DNA from 2 places in the Tersicoccus mangrovi genome. Region 2 is predicted to be linked to the other one. Evidence: predicted binding sites of a transcription regulator. Region 2 holds the regulator's gene; the other holds the start of a gene.
What was found. Region 2 encodes HrcA, which represses chaperone genes, less so after heat shock. Its sites were predicted from a motif close to TTNGCACTCGNNNNNNNCGAGTGCNAA; they were not measured.
Positions count from the first base shown of each region.

Region 1: a site for HrcA is predicted at 9,571-9,597, ahead of groES (co-chaperone GroES). Genes of this name have one in related genera too.

Region 1 covers NZ_JBAJMW010000001.1:186,187-205,405, reverse strand. Annotated here, with positions in the region: gene tsaB (tRNA (adenosine(37)-N6)-threonylcarbamoyltransferase complex dimerization subunit type 1 TsaB) at 1-200, shown strand, start outside; gene rimI (ribosomal protein S18-alanine N-acetyltransferase) at 275-787, shown strand; gene tsaD (tRNA (adenosine(37)-N6)-threonylcarbamoyltransferase complex transferase subunit TsaD) at 784-1,887, shown strand; gene V6N00_RS00975 (GNAT family N-acetyltransferase) at 1,910-2,473, shown strand; gene V6N00_RS00970 (MFS transporter) at 2,528-3,757, opposite strand; gene V6N00_RS00965 (TetR/AcrR family transcriptional regulator) at 3,795-4,370, shown strand; gene V6N00_RS00960 (glutamate--cysteine ligase) at 4,411-5,559, opposite strand; gene V6N00_RS00955 (APC family permease) at 5,671-7,083, opposite strand; gene V6N00_RS00950 (carbon-nitrogen hydrolase family protein) at 7,132-8,109, opposite strand; gene V6N00_RS00945 (class I SAM-dependent methyltransferase) at 8,273-9,517, opposite strand; gene groES (co-chaperone GroES) at 9,771-10,067, shown strand; gene groL (chaperonin GroEL) at 10,138-11,742, shown strand; gene V6N00_RS00930 (SRPBCC family protein) at 11,875-12,396, opposite strand; gene V6N00_RS00925 (ArsR/SmtB family transcription factor) at 12,399-12,788, opposite strand; gene guaB (IMP dehydrogenase) at 13,030-14,553, shown strand; gene V6N00_RS00915 (GuaB3 family IMP dehydrogenase-related protein) at 14,605-15,744, shown strand; gene V6N00_RS00910 (glycerol-3-phosphate dehydrogenase/oxidase) at 15,827-17,566, shown strand; gene V6N00_RS00905 (PTS sugar transporter subunit IIA) at 17,597-18,136, shown strand; gene V6N00_RS00900 (SURF1 family protein) at 18,265-19,219, shown strand, end outside.
Region 2 covers NZ_JBAJMW010000007.1:16,146-26,495, reverse strand. Annotated here, with positions in the region: gene rpsT (30S ribosomal protein S20) at 1-80, opposite strand, end outside; gene lepA (translation elongation factor 4) at 375-2,240, shown strand; gene hemW (radical SAM family heme chaperone HemW) at 2,248-3,477, shown strand; gene V6N00_RS14065 (DUF4870 domain-containing protein) at 3,513-3,935, opposite strand; gene V6N00_RS14060 (DUF3097 family protein) at 4,142-5,029, opposite strand; gene hrcA (heat-inducible transcriptional repressor HrcA) at 5,284-6,330, shown strand; gene dnaJ (molecular chaperone DnaJ) at 6,392-7,534, shown strand; gene V6N00_RS14045 (16S rRNA (uracil(1498)-N(3))-methyltransferase) at 7,631-8,485, shown strand; gene V6N00_RS14040 (GerMN domain-containing protein) at 8,536-9,531, opposite strand; gene V6N00_RS14035 (PhoH family protein) at 9,782-10,350, shown strand, end outside.

The DNA of each region.
Region 1 (19,219 bases), on a different contig from region 2:
TGGCCGGGACCGCCCACCACCCCGACCTGCTGCCGCACGCGACCGCCGTCGGTGCCGTCGCGCTCGCCGCCCTCGCCCGTGCCGGGGGCGACCCCGCGGCCGCCGGGCTGACGGACACCGCGCCGCTCTACCTGCGCGAGTCCGATGCGAAGGTTCCCGCCGCCCGCAAGTCGGCGCTCGGGCCAGGGGTGCGGGCATGACGCCGGACAGGGCTGTGCCGGACAGGGCTGCGCCGGACAGGGCTGTGCCCTACGAGACGGCGACCCTGCGTGACATGACGGCGGCGGACCTCGACACGGTGCACGCCCTCGAGCTGAGCCTGTTCCCGATCGACGCCTGGCCCGCCCAGATGTTCCGCGACGAGCTCGCCCAGACGGACACCCGCCGGTACCTCGTGGCCGAGATCTTCACGCCGCGTGGGCCGCGGATCGTGGGGTACGCCGGGCTGATGTGCGTGCTGCCGATCGCGGACGTGCAGACCATCGCCGTCGAGCCCGCGCACGAGGGCCGCGGTATCGGCAGCGCCCTGCTCACCGCACTGATCGACGAGGCCACCCGCCGCGGCGCCGACGACGTGCTGCTCGAGGTCCGCCGCGACAACCCCCGCGCGCAGGCCCTCTACCTCCGGTTCGGATTCGAACAGATCCACGTGCGGCCCCGGTACTACCGCGACGGCGTCGACGCGCTGATCATGCGCAAGCAGCTCTCCGCGCCCGCGAGATCCGACGGGAACGGCCACGCCGACGACGGCGCCACCGACGACACCCCGCGAGGAGGCACCGCATGAGCACCGGACCCCTGGTCCTCGGCATCGAGTCCTCGTGCGACGAGACCGGTGTCGGCGTCGTCTCCGGCACCCGGCTGCTCGCCAACGCCGTCTCCTCCTCGATGGACGAGCACGTGCGGTTCGGCGGCGTCATCCCCGAGATCGCCTCGCGCGCCCACCTGGACGCCATGCTGCCCACCCTCCGCGCCGCGCTCGACACCGCCGGCGTCGGGCTGGCCGACGTCGACGCCATCGCCGTCACCTCCGGCCCGGGCCTCTCCGGGGCGCTGATGGTCGGCGTCAGCGCGGCCAAGGCGCTGGCGCTGGCCACCGGCAAGCCGCTCTACGCGGTCAACCACCTGGTGGCGCACGTCGGCGTCGGACTGCTGGACGGGGAGACAAGCGACAGCGCCGCGGGCAGCGAGAACGAGAACCCGTTGCCCGAGAATCTGGGCGCCCTGCTCGTCTCGGGCGGCCACACCGAGATCCTGCGGGTCCGCTCGATCGCCTCCGACGTCGAGCTGCTCGGCGCGACGCTCGACGACGCCGCCGGCGAGGCCTACGACAAGGTGGCCCGCATCCTCGGCCTCGCCTACCCGGGCGGTCCGGCGATCGACGCCGCCGCGGCCGACGGGGACCCCCGCGCCTTCGCCTTCCCCCGCGGTCTGACCGCGCCCAAGTACCTCGGCTCCACGGAGGCACCCGGCTCCCACCGGTACGACTTCTCCTTCTCCGGCCTCAAGACCGCGGTGGCCCGCGTCGTCGAGGGCTTCACCGCCCGCGGCGAGACGGTACCCGTGGCCGACGTCGCCGCGTCCTTCCAGGAGGCGGTGGCCGACGTCATCACCCGCAAGGCCGTGCTCGCCTGCCGGGAACACGGCATCACCTCCCTGCTGCTCGGCGGCGGCGTCGCCGCGAATTCCCGGCTGCGGGCGCTGACCGCGCAGCGCTGCGCCGAAGCCGGCATCGAGCTGACCGTGCCGCCCCTGCGGCTGTGCACCGACAACGGCGCCATGGTCGCCGCGCTCGGCGCTCAGCTCGTGGCCGCCGGCGTCGCCCCGAGCGGCACCGGCTTCGGCGCCGACTCGTCCCAGCCGGTCAGCGAGATCTCCCTCGCCTGAGGGCAGGACAGGAGGCCTCCCGATGGAGGAGCTGCACACCGACCGGCTGCTGCTGCGGCGCTGGACCACCGACGACGCCGACGTGGACTTCCTCGCCGACATGTACGCGCGGTGGGAGGTGCAGCGCTTCATCGGCCGGTTCCCTCGCGTGAGCACCGACCGATCCGAGGCCGTCGCCCGCGCCGAGCGGTACGCCCACGCCCACGAGGACCACCCGGTGCACGGCATCTGGGCCGTCGCCGACGCCACCACCGGACAGCGGTTCGGGACGATCCTGCTCAAGGACCTGCCCGCCTCCGCCGCCCGCGAGGGCGCCGACGACGCGCTGACCCCGTCGGGCGACACGGAGATCGGCTGGCACCTGCACCCCGGCGCGTGGGGTCACGGCTATGCGGCGGAGTCAGCGATCCGGGTTCTGGCCCACGCCTTCGACCACGGGCTGCCGCGGGTCCTCGCCGTCACGCACCCCGACAACGCCGCGTCCCAGCGCGTCGCCCGCCGGATCGGGATGACGGACGCGGGCGTCACCGGCCGGTACTACAACACGACCTGCGCCCTGTTCCGGATCGACCGGCCCGGCGACTGACGGGTCTCGATCCACGCCGCCCCGGTCATGACGTCGGGTCGACGCGCGTGCCGGTCAGGCCCGCGCCGGCACCGCAGCAGCCGGGCGCCGTCGGTCGCTGAGCGCGCTCGCGAGCACGAACGCCACGATCCCGGCGAGCGGCACGACCAGGAGCCCGACCCGCAGGCCCGCGTGATCGGCCACGAGCCCCACGATCGGCGGGGAGAGCAGGAAGCCCAGGCGCATCAGCCACGACACCACGGTCAGGCCCGTGCCCGCCCGCAGGCCGGGCAGTTCGTCCGCCTCGTGCATCGCGGCGGGCACGAGGGTCGCGACGCCGAGGCCGGCTGCGGCGAAACCGGCGATGGTGCCCGGCACCGACGGGACGAGCAGCGCCACGCCCATGCCCACGGCGGTCACGGCACCGCCGGCGCGGGCGACGGCCCGCTGCCCGAACCGGTCGACCAGCCGGTCCCCGAGCATCCGCCCGATGAACTGGGCGCCGACGAGAGCGACGAACCCGGCGGCGGCCACGGCGGCCGGGGCGCCCAGGCTCGCGTGCAGGTAGAGGGCGCCCCACGTCGAACCGGCATCCTCGACGAGCGTCCCGGACATCGCGACGAGCACGAGCGCGGCGATGATCAGGACGAGCCGGAGCGAGGGCCGTGGCCGCGCACCGGCGGCGAGTCCGGTGCCGCTCGCGGCCGCCGCGTCGATGTCGTGGCCGGGCAGGCAGAAGCGGGCCGCGACGAGCGCCACGATCGAGAACAGCGCCGCGGCGATCGCCAGGTGCACGGGTGCGGGCAGGCCGAGCGCGATGGCCCCGGCCGCCATCGACCCGCCCAGCACCGCGCCGATCGACCAGATGGCGTGGAAGGAGTTGATGATCGACCGCCCGTACTCGCGCTGCACCCGCAGCCCGTGCGTGTTCTGCCCGACGTCGGTGATCGCGTCCGCGGCGCCGGCGAGGAACAGGGTGATGGCGAAGACCGGCAGGGAGGGCCCCGAGGCGGCGGCGACGGCGCCGAGTGCGGTCAGTACCGTGCCGACCACCGCGGTGCGGGCCGAGCCGAGCCGGCGGATGACCGGTGCGGCGGCCAGCCCGGCGACGATCGCACCGGTGGGGAAGGCGGCGACGGCCAGCCCGTAGACGGCGTTGTCCGCACCGAGGGCGCTCTTGATGCCCGGGTAGCGGGGGATCAGGTTGGCGAAGAGGGCGCCGTTGGTGAGGAACAGCGCGGCGACGGCGAACCGGGCGTGCCGCAGCTCGGCGGTGGGCGGCGCGACGGGGGGAGCGGACGACATGGGCACGATCGTACCGCTCTTGTGTACGATCGTACACATGACACGAGAGGCGACCGGCGGTACCGGGGGAGGAGTCCGCACGCGACGGCACGACCCCGACCGGCGGGACCACATCATCGACGCGTGCCTGACGGTCATCGCCGCCGACGGCGTCGCCGGGACCTCGCACCGGAAGGTGGCCGCCGCGGCGGACGTGCCCCTGGGGTCGATGACCTATCACTTCGACGGGATGGACGACCTGCTGCGTGCCGCCTTCACTCGTCACGCGGACCAGGTCGCCCAGCGCTTCCGGGAGCGGATGAGCGCGGCGACGACGCCGGAGCAGGCTCGGCAGGCCGTCGTCGACCTCATCGTGCGCGGCGTCTTCGCCGACCAGCGGGACCTCGTCCTCACCCTCGAGCTCTACACGCTGGCCGCACGCCGCCCTGACTTCCGGGCGCTGACGGACGCCTGGATGACGAGCAGCCGCGAGGCACTCGAACGGCACTTCCCCCCGGAGACGACGCGCCGGCTCGATGCCCTGATCGAGGGGATGACGATCCACCGGGCCCTCGGCGTGGGGCCGGACGAGGCGAGCGTCGCGACCGCCGTCGCCCGCATCGCCGATGACTGACGCCGCCAGATCGGGGAACGACAGAACGCCGCCCGGGAGCTCAGCGCAGCGGTTCGCGCATCCGCCCGACCGCGTCGAGCACGACGGCGCGCAGGTCCCCACCATGCTCCTCGGCCACCCGCCGCTGGCGCTGGTAACCGGCGCCGTCGCGGATGATGTCCTCGACGCCGGCGAGCTCGTCCCGGCAGCCCAGCCGGTCCGCGATCGGCTCGAGCCGGTTGATCGTGTTCATCAGCTCGTCGGTGACGAGGCGCTCGCGGGAGTCGGCGCCCAGGATGATGATGGCTTCGAGCCCGTACCGGGCCGCCCGCCACTTGTTCTCCGAGCGGTGCCACGGCGGCATCACCGGGATCGAGCCGCCGCCGTCGAGGGTGTCGGAGAACTCCGTGACGAGGCACTGGGTCAGGGCCGCGATGGCGCCGACCTCGCGCAGCGAGGAGACGCCGTCGCAGATGCGCATCTCGACGGTGCCGAGCGTGGGGGAGGGGCGCACGTCCCACCGGATCTCGTTGAGCACGTCGATGACCCCGGTGGTGAACATGTCCCCGGCGTAGTGCTCGTACTCGGTCCAGTCGTCGAAGTGGTACGGCAGGCCCGCGGCGGGCAACTGCTGGAAGATCAGCGCTCGCTGCGACGCGTACCCGGTGTCCTCGCCGTCCCAGAACGGCGACGACGCCGAGAGGGCCTGCAGGTGGGGGAAGTAGTTGACCAGTCCGTCCACGACCGGCAGCGCCTTGTCCCGGTGGTCCAGGCCGACGTGCACGTGGACGCCGTAGATGAGCATCTGCCGACCCCACCACTGGGTGCGGTCGATCAGCTTGGCGTACCGCTCCTTGTTGGTCACCGGCTGGCTGCCCGAGTGGCTGAATGGATGGGTGCCGGCGGAGAACAGCTCGATGCCCATCGGGTCGGTGGCCGCCCGGACGGTGGCGAGCGACCGGGAGAGGTCGTCGGTCGCCTCGCGGACGGTGTGGCACACGTCGGTGACGAGCTCGACGGTGTTCAGCAGCAGCTCGCGGGCGATGTGCGGGTGGTCGTCGTCGGCGGCCCAGCGGGGATCCTCCCGGTGGACGGCGTCGAGCACCTCGTCCGCCCGGGAGACCAGTTCGCCCGTCGTCGCGTCCACCAGGCCGATCTCCCACTCGACCCCGAGGGTGGACTGCTCGGACCGGGCGAAGTCGATGCGCATGGAGCTGCTCCAGGGGACGGGAGAGGACGGGGAACCCGGCGATGCCGCCGGACCGTCAGTCTAGGGCGTCCCGGCCACCGTCCGGTGGCCGGGACGCCGTCGTCCGGCGGCTCAGAACTCCTCGGCGGCCACCTCGGGCGGCTGCCGGCGGAAGCCGCGGGTGATGATCGTCAGGACGATCATCCCGACGACGAGCCAGATCCCGCCCAGGGTCAGCGCGTTGCTGTCCAGCTGGGTGAGCAGGTAGGCGATGACGAGGAAGCCGATCGCGGGGAACACCAGGTCGAGCACGACGTTGACCGGCTCACCCGTGCGGCGCACCCGCACGGCGCGCACGATCACCGAGAGGTTGACCATGCCGAACGCGACGAACGCTCCGAAGTTGACGAAGGACGTCGAGGTCGCGACGTCGAGGAACATCGCGATCAGCCCGATGACGCCGATGGCCAGGATGCTCAGCCACGGGGTCTGGAAGCGCGGGTGCACGCGGCCGAAGAAGCGGTGCGGCAGCACCCCGTCACGGCCCATCGCGAACATCAGGCGGGAGCCGGAGGCCTGCGCCGCGAGCCCGGAGGTGAACTGGGCGATGACGAGGCCGGCGAGGAAGATCGCGCTGAACAGGTTGCCGCCGATGGTCTTGGCGATGTCGAAGGCGGCGGAATCCGCGTCGGTGAAGGTGCCGCCCGGGTGCACGAGCTGGGTCGCGTAGGTGACGACGAGGAAGATGCCGCCACCGATGAGGGCGACGAGCAGGATGGCGCGCGGCACCGTCTTCCGCGGCTCGACGGTCTCCTCCGAGAGGGTCGTGACCGCGTCGAAGCCGAGGAACGAGTAGGCGGCGACGGCCGCACCGGCGGAGATCTGCGCGAGCGAGGAGTGCTCGCCGGTGAAGGGGCTCGCGCTGATCAGGCTGCCGGTGCCCTGGCCGCCGAGGACGCTGGCGGCCGAGAGCGCGACGAACACGACGATGACGAGCAGCTGGAACACCATGAGCACGAAGTTGACGCGGTCCGCGACGCGGATGCCGATCACGTTGAGCACGGACGTCACGAGGATGTACACGACGATCCAGATCCAGCCCGGCACCGCGGGGAACTGCGCCTGCAGGTACGAGGCGCCGATCAGCCAGATGACCATCGGCAGGAAGATGTAGTCCAGCATCGTGCCCCAGCCGACCAGGAAGCCGATCCGGGAATCGATGGTCCGCCGCACGTAGGTGTAGGCCGACCCGGCGCCGGGGATGGCGCGGGCCATGCGGCCGTAGCTGTTGGCCGTGAACAGCATCGCGACCAGCGCGAGCAGGTACGCGGCGGTCGAGGCGCCGCCGGTCTCCTCCGCGATGACGCCGAAGATGCCGAGGACGATCATCGGGGCCAGGTAGGCCAGCCCGAAGAGGACGAGCGAGTGCAGGTGCAGGGTGCGGTTCAGGTGCGGGCTCTCACCTGAACCGGAGGCAGCACCGGGGGCGGTGCCGGTGGTGGTGTCGGACGGCGTGGAGGGCGAGGGCGATGCGGGAGAGGACATGGGGACTCCGGGGAACGAGAGGACGGGGGAGGAATCGGTGGGGAGGGGTCAGGGAGCAGGCGGCGGGGCGGACCCGGGGGTCCAGTGCTCCGGATGGATGCGGCCCCCGTACATCGGCAGCGCCAGCGCCGGGTCGGTGGGCAGGAACTGGGCCCACATCCGGTTGGTGCCCGCGGTGCCCGTCTCGCGCACCCGGGGGACGGCGGTCAGGTCGAGCTCGGCCACCAGCACGGCGTCGTGCTCGTCCTGGGCCTGCGCAAGGACCGCGCCCTCCGGGTCGACGACGATGCTGCGGCCGGCGCCGTGCGGGCCGGCCGTGTTCACGCTGACGACGAAGGTCTGGTTGACGATCGCGTTCGCACGGGCGAGGACGAGCTCCTGAGCCCGATCGGGCGTCGTGGTCTGGACGACGTTGAGCACGAGGTCCGCCCCGAGCCACGCCAGGTGCCGCGCGTGCTCCGGGAACCACGCGTCATAGCAGATGGACAGGCCGGCGCGGGTGGCGCCGCCGTCCGGCAGGGGCAGCTCACCCACGACGAACCGGTCGCCGGGGGTGTAGGGCTCGAACGGGCGCCACGGGAAGATCTTGCGGTACGTGGCGGTCAGGGTGCCGTCCGGAGCGAACAGCAGCGACGTGTTGAACAGCTCGCCGTTCTCGCCGCGCTCGCAGATGCTGCCGGGCGCGAGCCCGACGCCGCGGGCGGCGGCGAGGGCGCCGAGCGCGGCGACGACGGGGTCGGTCAGCGGGACGGCGGCGGCCTGGAGGGTGGGCACCCGGTCGTCCTCGGGCAGGTCGAGGACGCCCACGAGGTGCAGTTCGGGGAAGACGACGAGGTCGGCGTCGGGTACCTGCGCGAGCACGGCGTCCAGTTCGGCGGCGAAGGCGTCGAGCCGGTCGGCGGGGCGGGGGCGGTCCGGGGCGGCCGGGATCGGCGCGTGCTGCACCCCGACGACGCGCAGTGACCCGGTCCCCGACGGGAGGTCGCGGTCGTCGCGGTGACCGCGGATGTTGCTCTCGGTGTGCACCCGGTCACTCTAGGCGCGTCGAACGCCCCTCGTCCCCCCGCATGATGACAACGAGTTCGCGAATTCGTCGTGCACCTGCACACTCACAGCAGCCTTCCGACCGCTTCGGACCGGCCGCTGCGCGGTCCTCCGACCAGATCCGACCGGACGCGACCGGACGCCGTCAGCGGGGGACGGGGTCGGCGACGATCGCGACGCGCTTCTCCGTGGCGCCGAGCCGGGTGAGGATCAGCGTCGCCCGTCCGGGGCCCTTGGGCGCCAGTTCGCGTCGCACCTGCTCGGGCGTCTGCGCGATGCCGCGCTTCTTGATCTCGAGCGTCCCGACCTGGTGCTCCCGCACCCAGGCGCGCAGGGTCTTGAGGTGGAAGGGCAGCACCTCCCGCACCGTGTAGGCCCGGGCGAAGGGCGTCGGCACGTGGGTGTCGGCGCTGAGGTAGGCGATCTGGTCGTTGAGCTGGTGGGCGCCCAGACGCCGCGCCAGATCGGTGACCAGGCCCGCACGGATGACGGCGCCGTCGGGCTCGATCACGTACCGCCCGACCGGGCCCACCTCACCGTCGAACGCGTCGGGGGCGAACGGCTCCGGACTGGTCAGCTCGGCGGGGGCGCCGTGGGCGGGCAGCACGACGGCGGCACGGGCGACGCCGTCGCGGCGCAGCGGCCCGAACCAGAGGGCCACCTCGGCCACCCCACCGTCGACGCTGACCCACTGGGCCTCGGCCTCGGCGGGGACGGACTCGTGCGCCAGTCCCGGACCGAGCTTGACGCCCACCGGGGTGCCGGCCGCGGCGAGGGACTCGACGAACGAGAACGGCGGGGAGAAGGACTCGGGGTCGAACAGTCGGCGCGACGCACCGCCGGTACGGGTGGTGTGCCCGGTCCGCCGGGCGGGGTCGAGCCACACGCCGTCGACGTCGGTGAGGTCCACGGCCGTCGCGTCCGCCTGCACGACCCGCGCGTTCGGCCACGGCATGAGGTTGAGGGTCGCCACGGCGGCGGTCGTCTCGTCCTGCTCGACGGCGGTGACCTCCCGGTCCAGGGCGGCCAGCGCCATGGCGTCGGCGCCGATGCCGCAGCCCAGGTCTGCGACCCGCCGCAGGTCCGCCGTGACGTACCGCTGGGCGTGCAGGGCGGCGACGGAGAGGCGCGTCGCCTGCTCGAGCCCGTCGGGCGTGAAGAGCATGGTGGAGGCGAACTCGCCGAACTTGTCCGCGGCACGGGCCCGCAGCCGGGCCTGGCTCAGCACCGCCGCGACCAGCTCGGGCGCGTACCCCTCGCGGCGCAGCGACTCGTTCAGCGTCAGCGCCTGCTTCTCGTCGTAGCGGCCCACCCGGTTCAGCAGCTCCCACCCGGCGGGCGTGAGGAGCGGGGCGATGGCCGACGGGGAACCGGGATCAGGTGTGGCCATGCGATCCAGCGTATCGAGCACGGAGACGCGGGGGGACGCGGGCGGACACATCGCTGGCACTCGCCTTGACCGAGTGCCAGCGGCTGCCTAGAGTCGTTTCTGGCACTCTCCGCGTGAGAGTGCTGACCCTCAGGCTCGGTGCCGCCGGCACCCGCGACGACGGCCGGTATCTGACCGAGGGCAGGAATCAGCGCGCGCGCCCACGTCCGTGGGCTCGCGCAGGTATCAGCCCACTAGCGAAGGAGAGTGCCGCGTGTCGGTCTCCATCAAGCCCCTCGAGGATCGCATCGTCGTCCAGCCGCTCGAAGCCGAGCAGACCACCGCTTCCGGCCTGGTCATCCCGGACACCGCCAAGGAGAAGCCCCAGGAGGGCAAGGTCGTCGCCGTGGGCCCCGGCCGCGTGACCGACAACGGCACCCGCGTGCCCGTCGACGTCGCCGAGGGTGACGTCGTCCTCTACTCGAAGTACGGCGGAACCGAGGTCAAGGCCGGGGGCGCCGAGTACCTGGTCCTTTCCGCCCGCGACGTCCTCGCGATCGTCACCAAGTAAGCACCCCGTGAACACCCCGGCTCGCCGTCCGTGCGCAGCCGGGGTGTTCATGCGTTGAGAGGAGAGCCGCATGGCCAAGCAACTGCAGTTCAACGACGCCGCCCGCAAGGCGCTGGAGGCCGGTGTCGACAAGCTCGCCGACACCGTCAAGGTCACCCTGGGCCCCCGCGGCCGCAACGTCGTGCTCGACAAGAAGTGGGGCGCCCCGACCATCACGAACGACGGCGTGACCATCGCCCGTGAGGTCGAGCTGGACGACCCGTACGAGAACATGGGTGCCCAGCTCGCCAAGGAGGTGGCCACCAAGACCAACGACGTCGCCGGTGACGGCACCACCACCGCGACCGTGCTGGCCCAGGCCCTGGTCAAGGAGGGCCTGCGCAACGTCGCGGCCGGCGCCGCCCCGGGCGCCCTCAAGCGCGGCATCGAGGTGGCCGTCGAGGCCGTCGCGAACCGCCTCAAGGAGAACGCCCGCGACATCGAGGGCAACGAGGTGGCGCACGTGGCCACCATCTCCGCGCAGGACCGGCAGATCGGCGAGCTGCTCGCCGAGGCGTTCGAGAAGGTCGGCAAGGACGGCGTCATCACCGTCGAGGAGTCCTCGACGACGCAGACCGAGCTGGTCGTGACCGAGGGCATGCAGTTCGACAAGGGCTACCTGTCCCCGTACTTCGTCACCGACGCGGACCGGCAGGAGGCTGTCCTCGAGGACGCGCTGATCCTGATCAACCAGGGCAAGATCTCCAACCTGGCGGAGTTCCTGCCGCTGCTGGAGAAGGCCCTCGGTTCGTCGAAGCCGCTGTTCATCATCGCGGAGGACATCGAGGGCGAGGCCCTGTCCACCCTCGTGGTGAACAAGATCCGCGGCACCCTGAACGTCGTCGCCGTCAAGGCGCCGGGCTTCGGTGACCGCCGCAAGGCCATGCTCCAGGACATCGCGACCCTCACGGGCGCGCAGGTCGTGTCCCCGGACCTCGGCCTGAAGCTGGACCAGGTCGGCCTCGAGGTGCTCGGCACCGCCCGCCGGATCACCGTGACGAAGGACAACACGACCATCGTCGACGGCGCCGGCTCGAGCGACGACGTCGCCGGTCGCGTCGCGCAGATCCGTTCCGAGATCGAGCGGACCGACTCCGACTGGGATCGCGAGAAGCTGCAGGAGCGTCTCGCCAAGCTGGCCGGTGGTATCTCCGTGATCAAGGTCGGCGCCGCCACCGAGGTGGAGCTGAAGGAGAAGAAGCACCGCATCGAGGACGCGATCTCCTCGACGCGTGCCGCCCTGGAGGAGGGCATCGTCGCCGGTGGCGGCACCGCCCTCATCCACGCCGCGAAGGCCCTCGACGAGGACCCGACCGTGCAGAAGCTCGAGGGTGACGCCGCGACCGCGATCGGCCTGGTCCGCCGCGCCGTGGCCCAGCCGCTGCGCTGGATCGCCGAGAACGCCGGGCACGACGGCTACGTCGTCGTCTCGCGGGTCGGCGAGCTGAACCCGGGCGAGGGCTTCAACGCCGCGACCGGCGAGTACGGCAACCTGCTGGCCGCCGGCGTCATCGACCCGGTCAAGGTCACCCGCTCGGCGCTGCAGAACGCGGCCTCGATCGCCTCCCTCGTGCTCACCACCGAGACCCTCGTGGTGGACAAGCCGGAGGACGACGAGGACGGGCACCAGCACTGAGCTGAGGCCTGACTCGGGCTGAGTTCGTCGCACGAGGCCCCGCGGACCGTTCGGTCCGCGGGGCCTCGTCGTGTGCGGGCCCGCGCCGGGGCCTTTCCGTGCCGCGGCGGCGCGACCGCGCCCGGCGGACGGTCAGGCCGAGGACGCCTCCGTGTCCACGACCAGTTCCTCGAGCCGGTCGTAGCCCTCGCGCATGCCGGTCTCCATGCCGGAGGCGAGCATCCCGTCCCGCGCTTCCACGCTGGGGTAGACAGCGTGGCCACGCAGCCGGCATCGGCCCGCTCCGTCCGGCTCATCTCCTCCCGGCTCCGCCGGGAGCGCTTCGAACGTCATCGACTCGATGCTCACGACGTCGGGCACCCCCTCGAACTCGAAGGTCTGGACGGCGAACTCGTTCTCGCGCACCGTGTGGAACGTCCCGCGGAAGCCGAACGTCTCGCCGGCGGGATTGCGATGCACGAAGCTCCACGCGCCGCCGCTGCGGAAGTCCCAGGCTCCGACGTCCATGGTGTAGCCGTGCGGGCCCATCCACCGCGCGACGAGCGCGGGGTCGGCGTGGGCGCGGAAGACGGCGGCCACGGGGGCGTCGAACTCCCGGGTGGTGTCGATGAAGGGCAGACCCTCGGGGGCCTCGACGGTCAGGGCGTTGCTCATGATCACTCCTCGGGTGAGCGGTGGGGTGCCGGGGGAGCGTCCTCCGGCTCGGGTGCGGCGTCGAGCACCTCGTCGAGGGCTCGATACCGCGTCTCGTGGACCAGCCGGTAGCGGTCGATCCATGCGGTGAGGCGCTCGAGGCGTTCCGGTTCCAGGTGCACCGGGCGGCGCTGCGCGTCGCGGGTGCGGCTGACCAGTCCGGCGTGCTCGAGGACGCCGATGTGCCGGGAGACGGCCTGCTTGGTGATGGGATGCGGCTCGGCCAGGTCGTTCACCGTGGCCGGACCACGGCTGAGGCGGGCGACGATGGCGCGGCGGACCGGGTCGGCCAGCGCCAGGAAGGCCTGGTCCAGCCAGGCCTCGGTGGCATGCTCCGCCTCGCGTCGCGGCATCGCCGTCACCTCCGTCGGCACCTGGGCTCAAGCCCGGCGATCAATGAATCATTTGATCAACGGTAATGTTGATAAAAAGGACGATAGATCCGCCGTGTGACGGGCGTCAAGGGGGCCGGTGAGATCGGTCACCGACGCCTGCCGGGCCCTGCCCGGCGGCATAGGATGGTCGGCAAACCCCAACCTGTCCGGGCCGAGCCGGGTCATCCTCGGCGGCCCACGCGATCACGAGAAGGCGAGCATGGCGGACGAGAACGAGACGGTGGACCAGCACGATCCGTTCGGGCTGATCGGCCTGACCTACGACGACGTCCTGCTGCTGCCCGGCGCGACCGACGTCATCCCCTCCGAGGCGGACACCTCCTCCCGGCTCTCCCGCCGCATCACCGTCGCCACCCCGCTGCTCTCCGCGGCGATGGACACGGTCACCGAGTCGCGGATGGCGATCGCCATGGCCCGCCAGGGCGGCCTCGGCGTCATCCACCGGAACCTCTCGATCGCGGACCAGGCCGAGCACGTCGACCGGGTCAAGCGCAGCGAATCCGGCATGATCACCCGGCCCGTCACCATCGGCCCCGAGGCGACGCTGCTCGAGCTGGACCGGCTGTGCGCGTACTACCGCGTCTCCGGCCTGCCCGTCGTCGACGAGGCCGGCACCCTGCTCGGCATCATCACCAACCGCGACACCCGCTACCTCTCCCGCGCCGAGATCGCCAGCCGGTCCGTGCGCGAGGTGATGACGGCCATGCCGCTGGTCACCGGCCACCCCGGCATCAGCCGCGACGACGCCCACGCGCTGCTGGCGAAGAACAAGATCGAGAAGCTCCCGCTCGTCGACGACGCCGGCATCCTGCAGGGCCTGATCACCGTCAAGGACTTCACCAAGGCCGAGGAGTACCCGCTGGCCACGAAGGACGACGAGGGCCGGCTGCGCGTCGGTGCCGCCGTCGGCTTCTTCGGCGACGGCTACGAGCGGGCCATGACCATGGTCGAGGCCGGCGTGGACGCCCTGTTCGTCGACACCGCCAACGGGCACAGCCAGGGCGTGCTCGACATCATCGCCCGGCTGAAGAAGGACCCCGCCTCCGCGCACGTCGACATCATCGGCGGCCAGGCGGCGACCCGGGCCGGTGCGCAGGCCATCGTCGACGCCGGCGCGGACGCCGTCAAGGTCGGCGTCGGGCCGGGCTCCATCTGCACCACCCGCGTCGTCGCCGGCGTCGGCGTCCCCCAGATCACCGCCATCCACGAGTCCGCCAAGGCGACCCGCCCGGCCGGCGTCCCGCTGATCGCCGACGGCGGCCTGCAGTACTCCGGCGACATCGGCAAGGCCCTCGTCGCCGGTGCCGACACCGTGATGATCGGCTCCCTGCTGGCCGGCTGCGACGAGGCCCCCGGTGACCTCGTGTTCGTCAACGGCAAGCAGTTCAAGACGTACCGCGGGATGGGCTCGCTCGGGGCCATGCAGACGCGCGGCAAGAACACCTCGTACTCGAAGGACCGCTACTTCCAGGCGGACGTGCCCGACGACGAGAAGCTGATCCCCGAGGGCATCGAGGGCCAGGTGCCCTACCGCGGCCCGCTCTCGGCCGTCAGCCACCAGCTCGTCGGCGGCCTGCGGCAGACGATGTTCTACGTCGGCGCCCACGACGTCGCGCAGCTGAAGGCGCGCGGTCAGTTCGTCCGGATCACCCCGGCGGGTCTGAAGGAGTCCCACCCGCACGACATCATGATGACGGTCGAGGCGCCGAACTACAGCAAGTGAGGCCTCCGGGGCCCCGGCCGGCGCGCTGACGCGGCGCGATAGGGTGGTCCGGTGAATCCCCAGATCGAGATCGGCCTGTCCAAACGCGGTCAACGGGCGTACGCGCTCGACGACGTGGCGGTGGTCCCGTCCCGCCGTACCCGCGACCCGCAGGACGTCTCGCTCTCGTGGCAGATCGACGCGTACACGCTCGACATCCCGGTGCTCGGGGCGCCCATGGACTCGGTCATGTCGCCCGCGACGGCCATCGAGCTGGGCCGGCTCGGCGGCCTCGGGGTGCTCAACCTCGAGGGCCTGTGGACCCGGTACGAGGACCCGCAGCCGGTGCTCGCCGAGATCGCCGAGCTTCGCGGTGGCCGGTCCAACCCGGCCACCATCCGCCGGATGCAGGAGCTCTACGCCGCGCCCATCCAGGCCGAGCTGATCGCGTCCCGGCTCGCGGAGATCCGCCGGGCCGGGGTCACGGTGGCCGGCTCCCTGACGCCGCAGCGCACGCAGGACTTCTACCGCACCGTCGTCGACGCCGGCGTCGACATCTTCGTCATCCGCGGCACCACGGTCTCGGCCGAGCACGTCTCGACCAGCCGCGAGCCGCTGAACCTCAAGCAGTTCATCTACGAACTCGACGTGCCGGTCATCGTCGGCGGTGCCGCGGGCTACACGCCGGCCCTGCACCTGATGCGCACGGGCGCGGCCGGGGTCCTCGTCGGCTTCGGCGGCGGCGCCAGCGCCACCACCCGCCGGGCGCTGGGCATCCACGCGCCGATGGCGACCGCCATCGCGGACGTGGCCGCCGCCCGCAAGGACTACCTCGACGAGTCCGGCGGCCGGTACGTGCACGTCATCGCCGACGGGGGCCTGGGCACGAGCGGGGACATCGTCAAGGCCATCGCGATGGGCGCCGACGCCGTCATGCTCGGCAGCACCCTCGCCCGGGCCGAGGAGGCGCCGGGCGCCGGCTGGCACTGGGGCCCCGAGGCGCACCACGCGGAACTGCCGCGCGGTGAGCGGGTGCACCTGGACATCGTCGGGCCCATGGAGGAGATCCTGCACGGACCGGCCCGGCACTCGGATGGCTCGTCGAACCTCATGGGAGCGCTGCGGCGGACCATGGCCACCACCGGCTACTCGGACCTGAAGGAGTTCCAGCGCTGCGACGTCGTCGTGGCGCCCGTCCCCACGGTCGGCTGAGAGCGGACGGGCTCGCGGTGGCGGTTCCGATGGGGACAGAATGGAGTCAGACGGCAATCCCCACGGAAGGACGAGGACGACCATGGCTGACTTCACCGAGGCGAGCGGCGACCTGAGCCCGCAGTACCGCGACCACGCGGTGGCGGCGCTCAAGTCCACGACCGAGCAGCACCAGGAACTGGACATCCTGGTGGTCGGGGGAGGCGTGGTCGGCGCCGGTGCCGCCCTGGACGCGGTCACCCGCGGACTCGACGTCGGGCTGGTCGAGGCGCGCGACTGGGCCTCGGGCACCTCATCGCGTTCGTCCAAGCTGATCCACGGCGGCCTGCGCTACCTGGAGATGCTCGACTTCGCCCTCGTCAACGAGGCCCTCAAGGAGCGCGGGCTGCTGCTGACCCGCATCGCCCCCCACCTGGTGCGGCCCGTGCCGTTCCTCTACCCCCTGCACCAGCGGTTCATCGAGCGCCCCTACGTGGGCGCCGGCATCGCGCTGTACGACGCGATGAGCGTCTCCGGTTCGCACGGCCGCGGCCTGCCGATCCACAAGCACCTCTCCCGCCGGGCCACCCTGCGGGCGGCGCCGAGCCTGAAGCAGGACGCCATGGTCGGCTCGATCCGGTACTACGACGGCCAGGTCGACGACGCGCGGATGGTCACCAACATCATCCGCACCGCCGCGCACTACGGCGCCAAGGTGGTCAACCGGACCAGCGTGATCGACTTCCTGCGCGAGGGCGAGCGCGTCGTCGGCGCCAAGGTGAAGGACCACGAGAGCGGCGAGGTGTACGACGTCCGCGCCAAGCAGGTCATCAACGCCACGGGCGTGTGGACGGACGACACCCAGGCCCTCGTCACCGACCGCGGCCAGATGAAGGTCCGCGCCTCCAAGGGCGTGCACCTCGTCGTCCCGCGCGACCGCTTCCAGTCGACCGTGGGCCTGATCCTGCGCACCGAGAAGTCCGTGCTCTTCGTCATCCCGTGGGGCCGGCACTGGATCATCGGCACCACCGACACCGACTGGAACCTGGACAAGGCGCACCCCGCCGCGACCAGCGCCGACATCGACTACATCCTCGAGCACGTCAACAAGGTGCTCGTCCGCCCGCTGACCCGGGAGGACGTCGAGGGCGTGTACGCCGGGCTGCGGCCGCTGCTGGCCGGCGAGAGCGACTCGACCGCCAAGCTCTCCCGCGAGCACGTCGTCGCGCACCCCGTGCCCGGCCTCGTCGTCGTCGCCGGCGGCAAGTGGACCACGTACCGCGTGATGGGCAAGGACGCCGTCGACGAGGCCGTGCGCGCGCTCGACGAGCGGGTGCCCGAGAGCGTCACCGAGACGATCACCCTGCTCGGCGCCGACGGCTACCAGGCCGCGTGGAACCGGCGCGGCCGCACCTCCGAGCTCTCGGGCGTGCACGTGGCCCGCGTCGAGCACCTCCTGCAGCGCTACGGTTCGATGTCGCGGCACCTGCTGGCGATGATCGCCGAGAATCCCGAGCTCGGGGAGCCGCTGCCCGGCGCGGACGACTACCTGGCCGCCGAGGTCGTGTACGCGGTGACCCACGAGGGCGCCCGGCACGTCGAGGACGTGCTGACCCGCCGCACCCGCATCTCGATCGAGGCGTGGGACCGCGGCGACTCCGCCGCCCCCGTCGTCGCCGATCTGATGGCCGGGCCGCTGGGCTGGACGCCCGAGCAGCGCGACCACGAGGTCGAGGTGTACCTGGCCCGCGTCAAGGCCGAGCGGATCAGCCAGGAGCAGCCGGACGACGCGACGGCCGACGCCGAGCGCATCCGGGTCGCGGACATCGTCTCGGCGAACTGACCCGATGACCCGACCGGCGGGACGACGACCGTGAGCGAGCCCGGACAGGAGCAGCCGGACATCCGTCCGACGCCTGCCGAGCTCGACACGCTGCGCCTCTACGACGAGGGGCTCACGCGCGCGGACCTCGTGCTGCTCGACCTCTCGGCCGTCGACCGGGCCGACGCCGTCGGCCAGCTGACGGACCTGCTCGTCGCCGCCGGCCGGGTCACCGACCGGGACGCATTCACCGCCGCCGTGGGCGCGCGGGAGCACCAGATGGCCACCGGGCTGCCCGGCGGCGTCGGGCTCCCGCACGCCCGCAGCGAGGCGGTCACGCAGGCCAGCCTCGCGGTCGGCATCACGACGTTCGGGCAGCGGGTCGACTTCGGCTCGGCCGACGGCCCGGCGGACATCATCCTGCTGCTCGGCACGCCCGCCGGCTCGCTCAGCCTGCACCTCGAGGTGCTCGCCGGCATCGCCCGGTCCATGGCGCAGCCCAACGTCCGGGAGTCCCTGCGCCGGGCGTACGACCCCGAGGTGATCGCCGAGTTGGTCAACTCCACGTTCTGGTTCCCTCCCGAGGTCTGAGCGACCCCGGAGGGGTTGCCGTGCGGCCTGAGCCGACCCCCCGATCGCCCGCACCCGGGCGGCCGTTCCAACCCGGGGCGAGCGGGCGCCGGTTGGGTCCGGTGACGGCGGCCAGCTAGGGTTGATCCGTGCTTCGGACCGCCCTGAAGCCGCGGTGGATCGCGGCTCTCCTGCTCGCGCTGGCGGTCTCCACCGTGTTCGTCCTGCTCAGCCAGTGGCAGTTCTCCCGGTCCAGCGAGTCCGGGGCGCCGCCACCCGCGCAGACCGAGCAGGTGCGGCCGCTCCTCTCCGTCGCCCCGGCCGGGCGGGAACTGCTGACCACGGAGGTGGACCACCGGGTGAGCCTGACCGGGCGCTATCTGCCCGGCGCACGCGTGTTCGTCACCGGTCGGCTGAGCAACGGGGACCGCGGCTACTGGGTCGTGGAGCCGTTCGAGGTGCAGGGCGCACCGGCCGTCAGCGACTGGAAGGGTGCCGCCGCGGTCATCCCGGTGGCGCGCGGCTGGGTGGCCGACCCGGCCACCGCGGGCTCGACGCCGTCCGGCACCGTCGCGATCACCGGCCGCCTGCTGCCCACCGAAGCGCCGGCGTCCGGCACCACCGGCCCGTCGGACCAGGTCGGCGCCCTCGCGACCGCGCAGCTGGTCAACCGGTGGCAGCGGCCCATGTGGTCCGGCTTCGTCACGGCGGACACGGAGACACGGGGCGGTACCGAGGTCGGCGCACGGGCGTCGGGAGCGACGATGCGTCCCATCGTCACCACGGCTCAGCCCACCGGCACGTCGGTGAACTGGCTGAACATCTTCTACGCGGTCGAGTGGGTCGTGTTCGCCGGCTTCGCCATCTACCTGTGGTGGCGGCTCGTCGCGGACGACCATCAGCGCCGGCTCGAGGCGGACGGCGAGGATCTCGACGAGGACGCCTACGACGACGGCGACGACCCTGAGGACCCCGCCGACCACGACGCGGCTCACGGGAACCACCCCGGTGACCACCCCGACGCCGGTGCCGCGCCGGCCACGCCCGACGGCGTGACGGGCTCCACTCGGGTTCCATCCAGCCTGGCCGGGAAGAATCGGCAGG
Region 2 (10,350 bases):
TCCGACTTGTAGGAGTTGTTGCGCAGACGCGCCTTCTCGTTGGTGAGAATGCGCTTCTTCTGGGACTTGATGTTGGCCACGTGCTGATCTCTTTCCTGCGGGAAACGGGTGTGCGGTCTGAGGGCAGTGGGTCGAGAAGACTGAGAACGGCGTGGGGCACCGTAGTGGCGGATCGACCCGGTTCGTGCCCGTCGACCAACGGACACACAGCGGTCAAGTCTAGCAGAGCCCACGACGAGAAGGGGGAGGCCGCCCGACGGCGTGCCGTCGCGGCGGCGGCCGGTGCGCTTCGTGGGAGACTGGAAGGTGAACCGCCGTCGTTGGACGGCCCGGTACTCCACCCGTCCGCCATCCGTCCTGAGTGAGGGCTATCCGTGTCACCGCTGGCACGCACCGCACCGGTGCCCGCCGAGACCGCCCCGGAGATCATCCGGAATTTCTGCATCATCGCGCACATCGACCACGGCAAGTCCACCCTGGCCGACCGGATGCTGCAGTCCACCGGCGTCGTCCAGCCGCGGGACATGAAGGCCCAGTACCTGGACCGGATGGACATCGAGCGCGAGCGCGGCATCACCATCAAGTCCCAGGCCGTGCGCATGCCGTGGGAGGTCGACGGTACCGCATACGCCCTGAACATGATCGACACGCCCGGCCACGTCGACTTCACCTACGAGGTCTCCCGGTCCCTCGCCGCGTGCGAGGGCGCCCTGCTGCTCGTCGACGCCGCGCAGGGCATCGAGGCGCAGACCCTCGCCAACCTGTACCTGGCGATGGAGAACGACCTGACGATCATCCCGGCGCTGAACAAGATCGACCTGCCGGCGGCCCAGCCCGAGAAGTACGCGGAGGAGCTCGCCAACCTCATCGGCGGGGACCCCGAGGACGTGCTGCTCGTCTCGGGCAAGACCGGCGTGGGCGTCGAGGCCCTGCTGGACCGCATCGTCGCGGACATCCCCGCGCCGGTCGGCGTCCCCGACGCACCGGCCCGCGCCATGATCTTCGACTCCGTCTACGACTCGTACCGCGGCGTCGTCACCTACGTCCGCGTCGTCGACGGCGCCCTCACCCCGCGGCAGCGGATCCAGATGATGTCGACGCGCGCGAGCCACGAGCTGCTCGAGATCGGCGTCATCTCGCCGGAGCCCAATCCCACGAAGGGCCTCGGGGTCGGCGAGGTCGGCTACCTCATCACCGGCGTGAAGGACGTGCGCCAATCCAAGGTCGGGGACACCGTGACCGATCTGGCCAAGCCGGCGACGGAGTCCCTGGGCGGCTACGAGGACCCCAAGCCCATGGTCTTCTCGGGCCTCTACCCGCTGGACGGCTCCGACTACCCGGACCTGCGCGACGCCCTGGACAAGCTCAAGCTCAACGACGCGGCCCTGGTCTACGAGCCGGAGACGTCGGCGGCCCTGGGCTTCGGCTTCCGCTGCGGCTTCCTCGGCCTCCTGCACCTGGAGATCACTCGCGACCGGCTCGAGCGCGAGTTCAACCTCGACCTCATCTCCACCGCCCCGAACGTCGTCTACGACGTCACCATGGAGGACGGCTCGGAGACGGTGGTCACCAACCCGAGCGAGTTCCCGACGGGCGGCAAGGTCGCCGAGGTGCGCGAGCCGATGGTGTCGGCCACGATCCTCGCCCCGAGCGACTTCGTCGGCGCGATCATGGAGCTGTGCCAGGCCCGTCGCGGCCAGCTCGGCGGCATGGACTACCTCTCGGAGGACCGGGTCGAGCTGCGCTACCGCCTGCCGCTGGCCGAGATCGTGTTCGACTTCTTCGACCAGCTCAAGTCGAAGACCCGCGGCTACGCGTCGCTGGACTGGAAGGCCGACGGCGAAGAGGCGGCCGACCTGGTCAAGGTCGACATCCTCCTGCAGGGCGAGCAGGTCGACGCGTTCAGCGCCATCACCCACCGCGACAAGGCCTACTCCTACGGCGTCATGATGACGGGCAAGCTGCGCGAGCTGATCCCGCGCCAGCAGTTCGAGGTGCCCATCCAGGCCGCCATCGGCTCCCGCATCATCGCCCGCGAGAACATCCGCGCCATCCGCAAGGACGTGCTCGCCAAGTGCTACGGCGGCGACATCACCCGCAAGCGGAAGCTGCTGGAGAAGCAGAAGGAGGGCAAGAAGCGCATGAAGATGGTCGGCCGCGTCGAGGTTCCCCAGGAGGCCTTCATCGCCGCGCTCTCCTCGGACGACAGCGGCGCCGCGAAGGACAAGGCGAAGAAGTAGCCCCGCGATGCCCAGCGCTCTGCCCCTCGCCGACCCGGCTCCGGCCGACGGTCGGCTGCCCGCCACCGTCGCCGACGGCGCCGCGGACCGCACCTTCAGCCTCTACGTCCACATCCCGTTCTGCGCGGTGCGCTGCGGATACTGCGACTTCAACACCTACACCGCGACGGAGCTCGGCGGCGGGGGCAGCCAGGCCGAGTACGCGTCCCGCGCCGTCGCCGAGGTGGACCTCGCGGCCACGGTGCTGGCGGAGGCCCGCATCGGCGATCGGCCCGTGCACACCGTCTTCTTCGGCGGCGGCACCCCGACCCTGCTGCCGGCCGAGGACCTGATCCGCATCGTCGACGCGGCCCGGTCCCGCTGGACCTTCGCCGACGACGTCGAGATCACCACCGAGGCGAACCCGGACTCGGTGACCCCGGAGAGCCTCGCGCGCCTCGCCGCCGCCGGCGTCACCCGCGTCTCGTTCGGCATGCAGTCCGCCGTTCCCCACGTCCTCGCCGTCCTGGACCGCACCCACAACCCGGACAACGTGCCGCAGGCCGTCGCCTGGGCCCGCGAGGCCGGGCTGGACGTGAGCCTGGACCTCATCTACGGCACGCCGGGGGAGAGCCTCGGCGACTGGGAACAGTCCCTCGACGCCGCGCTGGCCTGCGAGCCCGACCACATCTCGGCCTACGCGCTGATCATCGAGGAGGGCACGCGCCTCGCGGCGCGGATCCGCCGCGGCCAGGTGCCCGACGTCGACGACGACGACCACGCCGCCAAGTACGAGCTCGCCGACGCGCGGCTGCGGGCGGCGGGCATGGACTGGTACGAGGTGAGCAACTGGGCCCGCGGCGTCGACCACGCCTGCCGGCACAACGTGGCCTACTGGCGCAGCGGCGACTGGTGGGGGATCGGGCCCGGTGCCCACTCCCACGTCGGCGGCGTGCGCTGGTGGAACGTCAAGCACCCGACGGCGTACGCCGCCCGGCTGGCGGCGGGGGAGTCACCGGCCGCGGGCCGGGAGACGCTCGACCCGTCGACCCGGCACGTCGAGGACGTCATGCTGCGCACCCGGCTGGCCGAGGGCCTGCCGGTGGCGACGCTCGGGGCATCCGGCCGACGTCAGGTCGCGGCGCTGATCGCCGAGGAACTGGTCGAGCCGGCCGCGGCCTTCGCCGGGGCGCTGCGCCTCACGCTGCGCGGTCGCCTGCTCGCGGACGCCGTCGTGCGGCGCCTGCTCGAGGACTGAGCCGCGGCCCCTCCCACCGGGGAGAGACGCTCTCGTCAGCCCCGGATGAGGCGGAGGTTGACCGGGTACCGGTAGGGCTCGCCCCGGTTGGCGTGCACGCCGGCGATCACGGAGAAGGCGGTGACGCCGAGCCACAGCGCGGCCGCGAGGAGCGCGAACACCCAGCCCACGACGGGGATGAGCGCGAGCACGTTGCACAGCACCGCGACGATGGTCGGCGGGACCGTGAAGTTGAGGGCCTCGTGGGATTCCTGCGCGGTGAAGGGGCCGCGTTCGCGGAACACGAGGTAGATGACCAGCGAGGGGACACAGCCGAGGATGCCGCCGAAGTGCGCCATGGTGGCCCACTGCCGGTCCTCGGTCGCCGTCAGAGGCAGGGCGTTGGCCGGGACACCGGTGTAGTCGCCTGCGTGGCCGTGGCTGGCACCGGGGCTCTCCTGCCGGGGGGTCTGCGACACGACTGCCTCTCTGCGGACCGTCCAGGACGGCCCACGCGTTCGGTGACCGGCGCGGCCACGGAGCGGTCCGCGCCGCGACTATTGTACCGGGCACACGGCACCCTCCCGGTCAGGGAACAGCGCTCCGGGACGTGATCCCGGCCGCGTCGAGATCGCCGCGCAGGTCAGCGCCAGGAGGTCGAACCGATACGGTCAGCCCGACACGGTCAGCCCGAGACGGTCAGGAAGTCGATGACCTCCTCGACACGGCCGAGCATCGCCGGTTCGAGGTCGGTGTAGGTGTGCACGGACGCCAGCAGCCGCTGCCACCCGCGCGCGACGTCGATCGGGCCGGCGTGCGGCCAGCCGAGTCCGGCGAGGATGCCGGTCTTCCAGTCCTGCCCGCGGGCGATGACGGGCCACGCGTCGATGCCGAGCACCGCCGGCTTGATCACCTGCCACACGTCGACGTAGGGGTGCCCGACGACGAGGACGTTCGACGCCGCACCCGGCACGCGCAGGGCGTCCTGGGCGATGCGGGACTCCTTGCTGCCCGGCACCAGGTGGTCGACGAGCACCCCGAGCCGGCGCTGCGGGCCGGGCTCGAAATCGCGGATGGCACCGACGAGGTCGTCGATCCCACCAAGCGGCTCGACGACGATGCCCTCCTCGCGCAGGTCGTCGCCCCAGACCTTCTCGACCAGTTCGGCGTCGTGCTTGCCCTCGACCCAGATGCGGCTGGCGCGGGCGACGCGGGCCCGTGTGGTCGCTCCGCGGACGGACCCCGACGCGGTGCGCGCCGGGGCGGCGGGAGCGGCGGCACTGTTCGTTCCGGCGGCGCCGGGTGCGGTGATCTCGACCGGCCGCCCCTCGAGCAGGAAGCCGTGACCGAGCGGGAAGGAGCGGGTGCGCCCGCCACGGCCCTCGAGGACCATGACGATCATCCCCGCGGTGCGCTCGACACGCATCAGTTCCCCGACGAACCCGCTGGCGCCGTCCTCGAGCACGAGACCGCGGCGGGCGGGCACCGCGGGCACGTCCTGCCGGACGCGCCCGGACTGCCGTCCCGTGTTCGCCGTCGTCAGGTCCTGCGGGCCCCAGTCGTAGTCGTGCACGCGTCCTCCTGGCAGCTCGGATCCGGGAGTCGTCGATCCTCCCGGGGCGCCGGGCCGGGCCGGCCGCGGGCGCCTACATGCTAGCAACGGGGCACCCGTACTAGACTTGGCACTTGAGCTTCCCGAGTGCTAACCGTCAGTGCTCGAGTCCGATGCTCGACCTCGATGCTGGTGGTGCGGGGCGGACCCGTGGTCCGGCCGCCGCGGCGGCCAGCGGCACGAGGCCCGTCGAGACCGCCACAGGAGGTGCGGCAGTGAGCGATTCGCGGCGATTGAACGTGCTGCGCGCCATCGTGGAGGACTACGTCCAGTTCCGTGAGCCCGTCGGATCCCGCGCCCTGGTCGACCGGCACCGTCTCGGCGTGTCGTCGGCGACCATCCGCAACGACATGGCGGTGCTCGAGGAGGAGGGGCTCATCGTGGCCCCGCACACGAGCGCCGGCCGGGTGCCCACGGATGCGGGCTACCGGTTGTTCGTCGACCGGATCTCGGACGTCAAGCCACTCTCGCAGGCCGAGCGCCGCGCGATCCAGACCCTGCTCGACGAGGCGAACGACCTCGACGACGTCATGGAGAAGACGGCGCGCCTGCTCGCCCAGCTCACCCACCAGGTCGCCCTGATCCAGTACCCGACGATCGGCGACGCGCGGGTGCGCCACCTCGACGTCGTCGCGCTCGCCGAGGACCGTGCCCTCGTCGTGCTCATCACGAGCAACGGCCACGTCGAGCAGCGGGTCGTCCCGCTCGCGTCGCCGGTCACGGTCGAGGAGCTCGCCGACGCGCGCACCCGGCTGCTCGGTGCGATCGACGCGCGCCCCCTGACCGAGGTGCCGACCCTGCTCGGCCGGCTGCGCGGACCGATCGACGCCGAGACCGGCACCGACGCCCCGGTCGAGCACCCACCGGCCGATCCGCTGCTGGACCGCCTGGCCGCCGCGGTCGTCTCCCTCGTCGGTTTCGCGGGCCAGGACCGCATCGTGATGGCCGGGACGGCGAACCTCGCCCGGGCCACCCGGGACTTCCCGCTGACGATCCTGCCGGTGCTGGAGGCGCTCGAGGAACAGGTCGTGATGCTCCGGTTGTTGTCGGAGATGGGGCAGGACGAGGCCGGCGTGACCGTGCGCATCGGTCACGAGAACCCGTACGAGCCGCTCAGTGAGGCCTCGGTCATCGCCTCGGGCTACGGGCCGGCGGCCGCGTCCCGGCTCGGGGTCGTGGGCCCGACCCGGATGGACTATCCGACCTCCATGGCCGCCGTGCGCGCGGTGGCCCGCTATCTGTCCCGCATTCTCGCGGGTTGACGCTCGCCGTAGGTGCGCAGCACGCGCCCGACGGTGTCGAGAAACGATGTGAAAGGACGTTGTGGCCAGTCATTACGAGGTCCTGGGTGTGTCCCGGGACGCCACCGGCGAAGAGATCAAGAAGGCCTACCGCAAGCTGGCCCGCAAGCTGCACCCCGATGTGAACCCGGGGGACGACGCCGCCGAGGAGTTCAAGAAGGTCAGCCACGCCTACGAGGTGCTCAGCGACCCGCAGAAGCGGCAGATCTACGACACGACCGGCAACGAGAACGGCAGCGCCAACGGCTTCGGCGGCGGCGGAGGGTTCGGTGGCGCCGGCTTCGGCGGGTTCCAGGACATCTTCGACACGTTCTTCGGTGGTGCCGGCGCGGGTGCGGCCGGCCCGACGTCGCGGATGCGGCGCGGCCAGGACGCGCTGATCTCCGTCGGCGTGAGCCTGAAGGACGCGGTGTTCGGCACCAACACGTCGATCGAACTCGAGACCGCCGTCGTGTGCGAGCGATGCTCGGGCTCGTGCTGCGAGCCGGGCACCTCGCCGACCACGTGCGACGTGTGCCACGGCACCGGCCAGATCCAGCGGGCCGTTCGCTCCATCCTCGGCCAGGTCATGACGACGGCCCCGTGCCCCACCTGCCAGGGCTTCGGCACCGTGATCCGCAACCCCTGCAACGAGTGCGCCGGCCAGGGGCGCGTGCGCAGCCGCCGCAGCCTTACCCTCAAGGTCCCCGCCGGCGTCGCGACCGGCACACGCATCCAGCTCGGCGGCCAGGGCGAGGCCGGCGTCGCCGGTGGCCCGCAGGGCGACCTGTACGTCGAGATCCAGGTCGCGAAGGACCCCGCGTTCGTGCGCGACGGCGACGACCTGCACGCCACGCTCCAGCTGCCGATGACGGCGGCCGCGCTCGGCACCGTCATCGACTTCGACACCTTCGACGGGCCGCAGCCCCTGCGGGTCGCGGCCGGCAGCCAGTCCGGCGAGGTCATCACCCTCAAGGGCCTCGGCGTCACGCACCTGCGCTCGGGGGGCCGCGGCGACGTGCGCATCCACCTGCACGTGGAGACGCCGACCCGGCTCGACGACGAGCAGGAGGAACTCCTGCGTCGCCTCGCCGGCCTGCGGCACGAGGAGAAGCCCTCCGCCAGGCCCGCGACGGCCGGCAGCGGCGTGTTCTCCCGCCTGCGGGAGCGCTTCGGCGGCATCTGAGTCGCCGCATCCACCCCGCGGGTGGCCGATTGCGCCCCGGCCCCATGACGTGTCCCTGACCTGACCCCACCGATCCGAGAGCGAGGCCGCCCCGCCATGAGCGCCCCGGTGTTCTACCCGGCGACGGACCTCACCTCAGTGATGCCCGGGGGCCGGTTCCGGCTGGACGGGCCGGAGGGCCGGCACGCCGCGACCGTGCGCCGGATCGGTTCGGGCGAGACGGTCGAGGTGTGCGACGGTTCCGGCCGCCGCCTCACGTGCGTCGTCACCGGCACCGCGAAGGACGCGCTGGAGTTGAGCGTGCGGTCGGTCGTGGTCGAAGCCGCCCCGACGCCGGCGCTGGAACTGGTCCAGGCCCTCGCCAAGCAGGACCGCGACCTGCAGGCCGTCGAGACGGCCACCGAGCTCGGCGTCGACGTGGTCGTGCCGTGGCAGGCGGACCGGTCGATCGTGCGCTGGAAAGCCGACCGGGCGGCGAAGTCCGCGGGCAAGTGGGAGAGCGTGCTGCGCGCCGCGGCCCAGCAGTCCCGGCGCGCGTGGATTCCCCGGCTGGCGGACCTGACCGGCACCCGGGCCCTGGCGGCGCGGATCGCCGCCGGCACGAAGGACGGCAGCCTCGCCGCCGTCGTGCTGCACGAGGACGCGGCGACGCCGTTGAGCGCGGTGCTCGCCGAGATCACCGGCGTTGCCGGTGCTGACGCAGAACCGACCGGGGCGACCGGTGAGGACACCGATGCGGCCGGGACCGAGACCGGTCAGGACGCCGCGGCGTCCACCCTCCGCCGGGTGCTGCTCATCGTCGGACCTGAAGGCGGTATCGGCCCGGACGAACTCGCGGCCCTGACCGACGCCGGTGCCCGACTGGCGGTACTGGGCCCGCACGTGCTGCGCTCGTCGACCGCCGGCCCCGCGGCCCTGGCCCTGGCCTCCGTGCAGCTGGGCCGCTGGTGAGCAGACCGCGCGACCCGAGAGGACCCGCGACGGTCGACGACTCCCGCGCGTCAGCGCATCGTGATGGTCTTGCTGTCCGCCCAGCGCTGGGCGCCCCCGTCCCCGGGCTCGAAGAACGTGACCCGGTAGTTGCCGGGCGGGAGCTGTTGCTCGAGGGCGAAGCTGCCGCCGTTGCTGCTGTCGCTCTGCAGCTTCGACGTGCCGGTGCGGTAGCGGCGGTAGCCGTCCTTGCCGTCGTCGGTCGCCCGGCCGATCTCCCAGCTGACGCGGTGCACCACGCTGGTCACCCGGCCCGCCGCGCGCACCGTGGATCCGGTCACCACCGTGCCGTCCTGCGGGTCGATCACCCAGATCGGCGCGGCCCGCTCGGTCTGCCGGCTCATCGGATCGCCCAAGGTGATCTGCCCGAACGCCCGGTACCCGGTGTGCCCGTCGACGAGGATGATCACCCGGCTCTGCTGGTCCGTGGGGATCAGGCCGGCGTTCGCGGCGGCCCCGGTGGCCGTGTAGACGAGCTGCTGGATGGCCAGCTCCGCCTCCTCGGGGCCGAGCTGGGCGCCGAATGCGTCGGAGGAGACGTCCACCGTGACGGTGTTGTTGTCACCGATCGCGGAGCCGACGCGGGAGGCCGGTTTCCAGGGCGTGTAGTAGTCGGGGTCCAGCGGCCTGGCGGACATCATCGCGGAGACCGCGGTGGAGACCGAGTCGCCCGCGGCCGGCAGCAGGCGGTACTCCCGGAACAGGTAGGTGCCGTCGCTCGTGCCGCCCAGCCAGTAGACCGGCACCTGCGAGGTGCTCGCCACGGACTCGGCGGCCCCGGTCGGCTGGCTCAGGTCCTGGGCGGCCTGCCCGTCGCCGCTCGCGTCGGCGGTGGGGCGTGGCGTGGAGAGGGCGGTGCAGGCGCTCAGGCCCGGCACGAGCAGCACGACGGTGGCGAGAACGGCCAGCACGCGACCGACCATGGAGAGACGGCGCGGCAGGTGGCGGCGAGCCCGGTGCTCGACGGAGGCAGGCCGGGTACGGCGTCGCAGTACGATCGCAGCCACCTCCTGTCGTCGAGCGGTCGTCGACCGTCCGTCCACCGAGCGCGAACACGGGCCGTGCGCGCCCCGCTGCCCAGTCTGGCACGGAGGGCCGTGCCGTAGAATCGACAGTGCTGGAACCCGTGCGTCCGGTGCGCCGGTGCAGTGGACGGCGGACCCGCCGGGACCGGCAGCGGACCGCGACCACCCGCGGGTCGCCCCGATCACCCGACCGATCCGACAGGAGCGACGGCAGGCCACCTCGGCCGCACCCATGAGCGAGTTCACCGCATCCGCAGTCACCAGTCCCGCCGGCCCCGAGTCGCGCACCATCGACTTCGATTCCTCGGAGCAGATGGTCCAGGCGCTCGGCGCCCAGGACGAGGCCCTGCGCATCATCGAGAGCACCTACCCCAGCCTCAACCTGACCGTGCGGGACCACTCCGTGCAGGTCACCGGCCCGGACCCGGCCGCCGTCACCCGAGCCGCCGAGGTGCTGGCCGAGGTCAAGGAGATGGCCGCGGCGCACACCGTGATGTCCGCGCAGACCCTCCGCCAGCTGATGAGCATGCTCGAGACCTCCGCCGAGGCACGTCCCGCCCAGGTCCTCACGCAGAACATCCTCTCCAGCCGTGGCCGCACGATCCGCCCGAAGACGCTGAACCAGAAGCTGTACGTCGACGCGATCGACGCCAACACGGTGATCTTCGGCATCGGCCCGGCCGGTACCGGCAAGACCTACCTGGCCATGGCGAAGGCCGTGCAGGCGCTGCAGAACCGCGAGGTCAACCGGATCATCCTGACCCGTCCCGCCGTCGAGGCGGGGGAGCGGCTCGGCTACCT